3 regions of the Vibrio rarus genome follow, and region 3 is predicted to be linked to each of the others. Evidence: predicted binding sites of a transcription regulator. Region 3 holds the regulator's gene; each other region holds the start of a gene.

Region 1 (3,290 bases), 490 kb from region 3:
AAATTGCTTAAATTTACAGCGTGTAAATGAAAAATTACACGGCATTCACGAGAATATTATGCAAAGAGTTCGGTAACGGGCCCTTTTCTTATACTATTTGCCGCTGTTTTCACAAGGTTAATACAATGAACAAACACAGTTTTCTTGAAGATTGCGCAGCTATCTTTACCGGCACGCTATTAGTTGCCATTGGTCTCTATTTTTTAAAATCATCATCAATGATTGTGGGAGGCACGGCAGGGTTAGGCTTACTGTTTACTCAGTTTATCCCGTTAAGCTTCGGTACTATGTATTTTTTGGTGAATATCCCTTTTTATTTTTTGGCATGGTCTCGACTAGGTAAACGCTTTACGATCAATAGCATTATATGTGTCTCTTTGGTCTCTTTAATGGCCGACAACCTACATTATGTGTTGCAATTTGAACTTCTTAACCCCATTTTCTCGGCGATATCTGGAGGCACATTTATTGGTTTAGGGCTGCTTGTGCTATTTCGACATCGAGCCAGTTTAGGGGGGTCTAATGTATTATGTTTGGTGATTCAAGATAAGTTGGGAATTTCGGTAGGCAAGACGCAATTGCTGTTTGATACCACTATTTTGCTGTGTTCGCTGTATTTTATCTCTTTGTCTCTTATTGCTTGGTCTATCTTAGGGGCGGTCTTTATTAACCTAATATTATGGATGAACCATAAACCGACACGCTATACCGTTCACTACAAATAATCCGCTTATCAGTGCCACAACATGGAAGGCTACTGCCTCCATATTGTGGCAATAGCCGTTGTTGAAACTATTGAGACTAATTCGCCTCAAGATAAGACGGTACTTCAGCAATACTATCTAGCACAACGGTAGCCAAGTCTTCGCCTTTGTCTGTAACCGGCTTGCCAGTGCGCACTAATATTTTAGTCCCCACTCCAGCCGCTTCTGCTGCCATCAGATCTTCTGCTTTATCACCCACCATAACGGAGTTTTTCATATCTATTTTCAGAAAATCTCGAGCAGATATAAACATACCGGGTTTCGGCTTACGACAATCACACTCTTGCTTATATTCTCCAATACCGTGCTCTGGGTGGTGAGGACAATAATAAATTCCGTCAAGCTCAACGCCATGATCAGAGAAATTCCAGTCCATCCATTGGGTTAGAGACTCAAATCGTTCTTCACTAAACTTACCTCGAGCAATACCTGACTGATTGGTGACTAACACCAACATGTAGCCCATGTGTTGTAGCTTTTTGCTAGCTTCAAACACTCCTGGTATGTACTCAAAATCATGCTCGTCATGCACATAGCCATGATCCACATTAATGACACCATCACGATCCAAAAAAACAGCGGGTTTAGACACGGTAAATTACTCTGTTTAGCTTCCTTAATATGCGAACAATTATCGCACGCTTTCCTGTCTATCGCACCTAGGTTTTACTTTTAGACGTCTAGACGTAAAAATATCTATTGACTTGAGCCAGTGAAATATCTAGCATCGACGCTAGTTTACAACCCTCTCCCTAATCAAGCAGGCTTTTTGATGATAGAGATTAAGCAAGTTAACAAGATATTCTACCAAGGCTCTACCCCTATTAATGCCTTAAAAGATATCAACCTAACCATCGCCAAAGGTAATATCTTTGGTGTGATTGGTTCTTCTGGTGCAGGTAAAAGCACTCTTATTCGCTGTGTTAACATGCTCGAAGCGCCAAGCAGTGGTGAAGTGATTGTCGATGGCATAGATCTCACTAAACTGTCTAAAACTGAGCTGTCCGAAGCTCGTCGTAACATAGGCATGATTTTTCAACACTTTAACCTGCTTTCATCACGCACCGTTTTTGATAATATCGCACTTCCTTTAGAGCTTGCAGGTAAAAGCAAAGAGTACATCGCTAAAAAAGTCACCGAGCTATTAGGCTTAGTTGGCCTTACTGATAAGAGCGATACTTACCCATCTAATTTGAGTGGTGGACAAAAACAACGTGTGGCTATTGCTCGCGCCTTATCTAGCGATCCTAAAGTATTACTGTGTGATGAAGCCACCAGTGCTCTTGACCCTGCCACCACACAATCGATTCTAGGCTTGCTCAAAACCATCAACCGTAAGCTAGGCATTACTATTTTGATCATTACTCACGAAATGGATGTAGTAAAAAACATCTGTCATGAAGTGGCGATTATTGGTGACGGCAAGTTGGTAGAAAAAGGCACTGTTGGTGAGATTTTTGCGCACCCTAAAACAGAGTTGGCTCACCAATTTATTCGCTCTACATTAGATCTGTCTATCCCAGAAGATTATGAGTTACGTTTGCAACCAGAACGAAGCGAAGGCAGTTATGCCCTAGTTCGATTGGAATTTACCGGAGCCAGCGTCAATGCACCTGTAATTAGTCAAATTGCTCGTAAATTCAATATTGATATTTCAATCTTAAGCTCCGATCTTGATTACGCCGGTGGCGTTAAGTTCGGCATGATGGTTGCTGAAGTATTCGGTGACGAGGCGTCTTATGATTCGGCAATGCAATATCTTAAAGATCAAAAAATTAAAGTAGAGGTCCTAGGCTATGTCTTATGATGTATTAGTTGACTGGTTTGATACAAATAATGCCCTGCTGCTCAAGGCAACATGGCAAACCCTGTACATGGTTGCGTTTTCAGGCATCGTTGGCTTTGCCGTTGGTATCCCTCTTGGGGTGATATTGCATACCACTAAACGTGGCGGACTATTAGAAAATCCCAAATTAAACTCTATTCTTGGTGCCATTGTTAACATTGGTCGAAGTGTGCCTTTCATTGTGTTAATGGTCGCTATCATTCCATTTACCAAATTGCTCATCGGCACCTTTATCGGTACGACTGCGGCTATTGTGCCTCTCACCATTGGTGCTATTCCATTCGTCGCCCGTTTAGTGGAAGGGGCATTATTGGAAGTACCTAGTGGCTTAGTAGAAGCGGCTCAATCAATGGGCGCAACACCATTACAAATTATTAAAAAAGTACTATTACCCGAAGCACTACCGACAATCATCAACTCGGTCACTATTACCCTAGTTACCTTGGTCAGTTACTCTGCAATGGCAGGTACTGTGGGTGGCGGTGGTTTAGGCGATGTGGCCATTCGCTATGGCTTTTATCGCTACGATGTTGTCATCATGGCCGTCACCATTGTCATGCTCATCGTTTTAGTACAAATTATTCAATCAGTGGGTGATGCACTGGTGAAAAAATTCGACCACAGATAAGACACTTATTGTTATACGGAGATAAAAATGAAATTTAATCTAAAGCACATTT
Region 2 (3,290 bases), 500 kb from region 3:
TCACGAGTATCCGCTTGACCCTCTTCATCAAAGGCCATCACGATAACGGCTGCACCGTAGCGACGGATTAACTTAGCTTGTGCAACAAACTTTTCTTTGCCTTCCTTCATTGAAATTGAGTTAACAATCCCCTTGCCTTGAATGCATTTTAAGCCTGCTTCAATGACTTCCCACTTCGAGGAGTCAACCATGATAGGTACTTTAGATATTTCTGGCTCAGAGGCACACAGGTTAAGAAAACGAACCATACAAGCTTCGGCATCGAGCATCCCTTCATCCATATTGATATCGATGATCTGCGCGCCATTCTCAACTTGCTGTCTAGCAACATCTAACGCTTCTTCATAAAGCTCTTCTCTAATTAAGCGCTTAAAACGGGCAGAACCTGTAACGTTGGTTCTTTCACCAACGTTTAAAAATAGGGTTTCTTTTTCTATGGATAACGGCTCAAGCCCTGATAAACGACAAGCAGGCTTAATGTCTGGTAAAGCGCGAGGGGTGACGTTCTCAACAACTTCCGCCATCGCTTTGATATGCTCGGGCGTGGTACCACAACACCCCCCTACAAGGTTGAGGAAGCCTGAGTTCGCCCATTCTTGAATATGCTCCGCCATATCGTCTGGAGATAAGTCATACTCACCAAAGGCGTTAGGTAAACCTGCATTGGGGTGTACCGAAACAAACGTTTCTGAAATACGAGAAAGCTCGGCTACATAAGGGCGTAGCTCATCAGGCCCCAACGCACAGTTCAAGCCGAAAGAAATAGGATTAACATGGCGTAAGGCATTGTAGAATGCTTCTGTTGTTTGACCAGAAAGTGTTCGGCCTGATGCATCAGTAATTGTCCCTGAGATCATCACTGGAAGTGCTGATCCTAATTCGTCAAAAACCGTTTCGACAGCAAATGCACACGCTTTGGCATTTAAGGTATCAAAGATGGTTTCAATTAAAATAAAATCACATCCACCCTCGATTAATGCCAGTGTGGACTCTTTATAAGCGACCACCAGTTCATCAAAACTCACATTACGAAAACCTGGGTCGTTAACATCAGGAGAGATCGAACAGGTTCTGTTTGTTGGGCCTAAAACACCGGCTACATAACGAGGCTTGTGTGGTGTTTTTTGTGTCCATTCATCGGCAGCTTGCCGTGCTAATTTTGCTGCTGCAAAATTAATTTCGGCACTCAACTCCTCCATGTCATAATCCGCCATCGCTATGGTGGTTGAGTTGAAGGTGTTGGTTTCGAGTATATCTGCACCAGCAGCTAAATAGTCGCTATGAATTCTCTTAATAAGTTGAGGCTGAGTGAGGACCAGTAAATCGTTGTTACCTTTTAGATCGCAATGCCAATCGGAAAAGCGTTCTCCGCGATAATCATTCTCTTCTAATTTTTCATTTTGAATCATGGTGCCCATGCCACCATCAATCAAAAGGATTCTATTTTTTAGCTGTGCTGTTATTTGTTCTCTCATACTGCATCCTGCTCAGACTTACTTACTGTCACTCTATGGACTACATCCTAACATAGAAAAATTAGATTTCTAGACGTCTAAATGATGCTATTTAACGTTATGATGTTCACAAACAGAGTCATTAATTTGATCTCACAATTATTTTGTCTCACAGTATTAAGGCAAAATGAATCAAAGGAGAAGTGAATGGAAGCCTACCATACGCTATGTTTTATAGCTGCGGCAGCAGTGCTTATCGCATTTATTAACAATAAGCTTGGTAAGATGCAACCCACAATAGCCATCACCGCGAGTGCAATGTTACTGTCGCTCGCCATGATAATCGCAGGTCAATTTGGGTTATTTAAACTATCCCATGTGGCAATAGATACTATTTCGTCTATTAATTTCGAAGACTTCTTATTAAAAGGGATTCTTGGATTTTTGCTGTTTGCCGGCGGCCTTGGTATAAAACTGGATCACCTAAGAGACCAAAAGTGGGAGATCACAGCACTGGCGTTTGGTGCCACGCTTTTTTCGACATTTTTTATCGGTTTCTCTCTCTACGGACTATTCTCACTAATCGGCTTTAATTTAGACTTTGTTTATTGCTTGCTGTTTGGAGCATTAATTTCACCAACCGATCCGATTGCTGTTTTAGCCATAGTTAAAAAATTGAATGCACCCGCGCGGATCTCTACGCAAATAGAAGGGGAGTCATTATTTAACGATGGATTTGGGTTAGTGATTTTTGTCACCTTATACACCATCGCATTTGGTAGTGAAACACCGACATTTAACTCTGTGTCAGTATTATTTCTGCAAGAGGCTATCGGTGGCATCATCTACGGCTTTATCCTAGGTGCTACTTTCCACTGGCTAATCAGCTCTACCCGCGACCACTCCATGGAAATTCTGCTTACTCTACTGATCCCTTCGACGGGCTATGTTTTTGCTGAATTGCTCGGCGTTTCGGGTCCATTATCCATGGTTGTCTCCGGCATCTTAATTGGTAACTGGACACGTAGAAGTGGCTTTACTATTGAAAGTCACGAACACCTAGATCATTTCTGGGAGCTTATTGATGAGTTTTTGAATGGTGTGTTGTTCTTGCTTATCGGCATGTCAATGTTGCTATTTGAGTTCCACCATGAAGACTGGATAATGATGGTTATTGCCATTCCATTGGTGCTATTGGCTCGTTACTTAAGCGTCAAATTCACTTATGTCGGCTTTAATCGATTCAGAGATTATAACCCTATGTCAGTAAGGATTTTAACCTGGGGCGGATTGCGTGGAGGACTTGCTCTTGCCATGGCGATATCTATTCCTTCAGGGATTATGGTCATTCCTGAGAAAAATATTGATGTAAAAGAAATCATTATGGTCATGACTTATGCCGTAGTGATGTTCTCAATACTTGTGCAGGGTATGACTATCACACCACTAATAGAAAAGGCAAAGCAGTTGGAGTTACCAAACAAACCACCCGCTGAGTAATTCCCCAAAAAATAAAAAAGGTGTGCCACTGAATATGGCACACCTTTTTTTATGATTGCGACTACTCGTTAGTTGTAAAGTTCTCTTCTGAGAACTGCTCTAAATCATAAGGCGTCTGCTGATAAACACAATAATTAAGCCAATTACTAAACAATAAGTGCCCATGACTACGCCATGAAGCACTAGGCTCTAAATCTGGGTTATCCTCAGGATAATAATTAAGAGGTATTGTTGGCTGTAAACCTTCACCGCGATCTCGAATAAACTCTTTATGTAGAGTATGCGATTCATACTCTGGGTGACCGGTTACAAACACATTTCGTTTATCCGGCGTAG
Region 3 (3,290 bases):
TGTAGATCGCTTTAACAAGCGTTTCGGTGCTCTTTCTTCTAAGAAATAATCTTAGTAGCAAAGAAATAAAAAAGGTCGCTTAGGCGGCCTTTTTTGATCTTACCAGTATCTCACTGGCTAGATTGAGCTAATATTTACTACAATTCCAGTACAGAACCTTAATCACCGTGTAGCACATTCCTCTACTTTTATTTACACTTACCTCTCTTTATTATCTTGCTACTTTTTAAGGAATTCTTTTCCATGTCAGATGACCAAGTTATCAACGATTTTCGTCAACAAGCCCTCGATTACCACGAGTTTCCTAAACCAGGAAAGATTGCTGTCGAACTCACCACTCCTGCTGATACTGTTCATGACCTTGCTTTAGCATACAGCCCTGGCGTTGCAGAACCTGTTCGTGAAATTGCACAGAATGTTGATAACGTTTACCGGTACACCGGCAAAGGAAACACAGTGGCTGTTATTTCTAATGGCACAGCGATATTAGGTTTGGGTAACTTAGGGCCTATGGCATCGAAACCCGTCATGGAAGGCAAGGCATTATTATTTAAACGTTTTGCTGGGTTAGATTCTATCGACATTGAAGTTAAGCATCGTACCATTGATGAGTTTGTTGATACTGTGGCGGCTATTGCTGACACATTTGGTGGTATTAACCTCGAAGATATTAAAGCTCCGGATTGTTTTGAAATTGAACGTCGCTTGATCGAGCGCTGTGATGTTCCGGTATTTCATGATGACCAACATGGCACCGCAATCGTCACGGCAGCAGGAATGCTCAATGCCATTGAGCTACAAGGTAAACAATTGTGTGATTCTACCATTGTCTGTTTAGGGGCAGGGGCGGCAGCGGTTGCTTGTATGGAGTTATTGATCAAATGTGGTGCTCAACGCGAAAAGATTTACATGCTTGACCGTAAAGGGGTGATACACACACGCCGTGATGACTTAAATGAATATAAACAGCTATTTGCTAACAACACAGATAAACGCACTTTAGAAGATGTTATCGAAGGTGCCGATCTGTTTCTTGGGGTATCTGGCCCAGACTTATTGGCTGCAGAAGCATTAGCATTAATGAGCGATAAGCCGGTTGTATTTGCTTGTTCTAACCCAGATCCGGAAATAAAGCCTGAACTAGCTCATCAGGTACGTACTGATCTTATTATGGGTACTGGGCGTTCTGATTACCCAAATCAGGTCAATAACGTCCTATGTTTCCCGTTTATTTTCCGTGGGGCCTTAGATGTGAGAGCCAGTGAAATCAATATAGAAATGAAATTGGCCGCAGTAGAAGCCATTCGCCAGTTGGTAAAAGAGCCAGTGCCTGACGAAGTATTGGCAGCTGCAGGAGTGGACTCATTAGAGTTTGGTAAGGGATATATTATACCGAAGCCGATGGATCCACGTTTATTACCGCGTGTAGCGAGAGCCGTCGCCGAAGCGGCTGTGCAGTCTGGTGTCGCACGAATAGATCTTCCTGAAGGATATATGCAAGAGAAGTAGCTTTTTGTATATATAGACAAAAAGGGGATGAGAGTGATTTAACTCTCATCCCCTTTTTTATGTTTATCGTTGGCTGGGTAACGGCCAAAATTGATTAATCATCGAATACTTCGAGCTCAATGCCCAAATCAGACATGATTTTTTTTGCTTCTACAGGGATCTCATCCGGACAGTCTTTTCTTAAGTCTTCATCCGTTGGTAGCGGTTGACCTGTATAAGCATGTAGGAATGCTTCACAAAGTAATTCGCTATTGGTTGCATGGCGCAAGTTATTTACCTGACGGCGTGTACGTTCATCCGTAAGAATTTTAAGAACTTTAAGCGGAATAGACACAGTGATCTTTTTTACTTGAGTGCTTTTTTTACCGTGTTCAGCATATGGGCTGATGTATTCGCCATTCCAGTCTGCCATTGGGAACCTTTATTGCTTAATATATAAGAGTTAATAACTAATTCTAGCGATGTTTACTGCTATATGTAAAGGCATTTAGACGTCTAGATGTGTTGATGTCTTAATCTGATCGGGGTAGGCTATAAGCAGATTAATTTGATTGGCATCCAATACCAACCACCATTGTCAAAGGAAAAGACCAGAAGATGAGCAGTAAACATAAGTCATCGACGATCGCCGTCCGCACCGGTATCGAGTCCGACACTCAATATCATGCTGTTGTTCCCCCTATTTATCTGTCCACTAACTATGGCTTCCCTTCTTTCGGAGATGTACCGCAGTATGATTATACCCGTTCAGGGAATCCTAATAGAGGATTGCTTGAAACGGCACTGTATGAGTTAGAGTCCGGTAAAGGTGCTGTCATAACTAACTGTGGAACGTCAGCACTGAATTTATGGGTATCGGCGTTCTTAGGTTCCGATGACCTGATTATTGCCCCTCATGATTGCTATGGTGGTACTTATCGCCTTTTTAATACCCGAGCACAGAAAGGGGATTTTAAGGTTGAGTTTATTGATCAATCAGATGAAGTGGCATTGGCAAAAGCCATCGCGAAAAAACCGAAATTGATTCTTATTGAAACACCATCTAACCCGTTAGTACGAGTGGTTGATATTCAAAAAGTATGTGCACAAGCGACCGAGGTTGGGGCGCTAGTGGCCGTAGATAACACATTCTTGACGCCCATCTTCCAAAAGCCATTAGAGCTTGGGGCGGACTTTGTTATTCACTCAACCACGAAATACATTAATGGCCATTCGGATGTCATTGGTGGGGTGGTCATTACCAAAACAGAGCAGCATGCGGAAGAATTAGCGTGGTGGGGAAATTGCATTGGCGCTACGGGAACCCCTTTTGATAGTTATTTAACGCTTAGAGGGTTGCGTACTTTAGGTGTACGCATGCGTGCCCATGAAGAGAGTTCCCAACAAATATTGACCTATCTTCAGTCACAAAAACGGGTTAAGAAAATTTATCACCCAAGCTTACCAGAGCATCCTGGGCATGATATTGCCCAGCGTCAGCAATCAGGCTTTGGTAGTATGTTGAGTTTTGAACTTGAGGGTACTATGGAGCAGTTAAAGGAATTTGTTGGTGCCTTAAAACTGTTTTCATTAGCAGAATCATTGGGGGGTGTTGAAAGCTTGATTTGCCACCCAGCTACCATGACGCATAGAGCCATGGGCGAAGAAGCTCTAGCGCAAGCCGGAATTTCTCACCAGTTATTACGTTTATCTGTGGGATTAGAAGACTCAAGTGATTTAATTGATGATCTTGTTCAAGCATTTGATTTAATAGAGGAATAATAATGGCTAACCAAAAGCAA

The links. Region 3 encodes MetJ, which represses methionine synthesis genes. Its sites were predicted from a motif close to TTAGACNTNTANANGTCTAA; they were not measured.
Region 1: the regulator MetJ is predicted to act here: its motif matches at 1,437-1,456, upstream of metN (methionine ABC transporter ATP-binding protein MetN).
Region 2: the regulator MetJ is predicted to act here: its motif matches at 1,537-1,556, upstream of metH (methionine synthase).

Annotation. Positions count from the first base shown of each region.
Region 1 is NZ_AP024900.1:648,213-651,502, reverse strand. Features, by position in the region: gene OCU56_RS03040 (YitT family protein) at 126-725, shown strand; gene gmhB (D-glycero-beta-D-manno-heptose 1,7-bisphosphate 7-phosphatase) at 802-1,356, opposite strand; gene metN (methionine ABC transporter ATP-binding protein MetN) at 1,537-2,571, shown strand; gene OCU56_RS03025 (methionine ABC transporter permease) at 2,561-3,238, shown strand; gene OCU56_RS03020 (MetQ/NlpA family lipoprotein) at 3,266-3,290, shown strand, end outside.
Region 2 is NZ_AP024900.1:2,508,367-2,511,656, forward strand. Features, by position in the region: gene metH (methionine synthase) at 1-1,475, opposite strand, end outside; gene OCU56_RS11425 (cation:proton antiporter) at 1,662-2,954, shown strand; gene metA (homoserine O-acetyltransferase MetA) at 3,016-3,290, opposite strand, start outside.
Region 3 is NZ_AP024900.1:161,777-165,066, forward strand. Features, by position in the region: gene rpmE (50S ribosomal protein L31) at 1-49, shown strand, start outside; gene OCU56_RS00745 (malic enzyme-like NAD(P)-binding protein) at 244-1,509, shown strand; gene metJ (met regulon transcriptional regulator MetJ) at 1,604-1,921, opposite strand; gene OCU56_RS00755 (O-succinylhomoserine (thiol)-lyase) at 2,107-3,270, shown strand; gene OCU56_RS00760 (bifunctional aspartate kinase/homoserine dehydrogenase II) at 3,273-3,290, shown strand, end outside.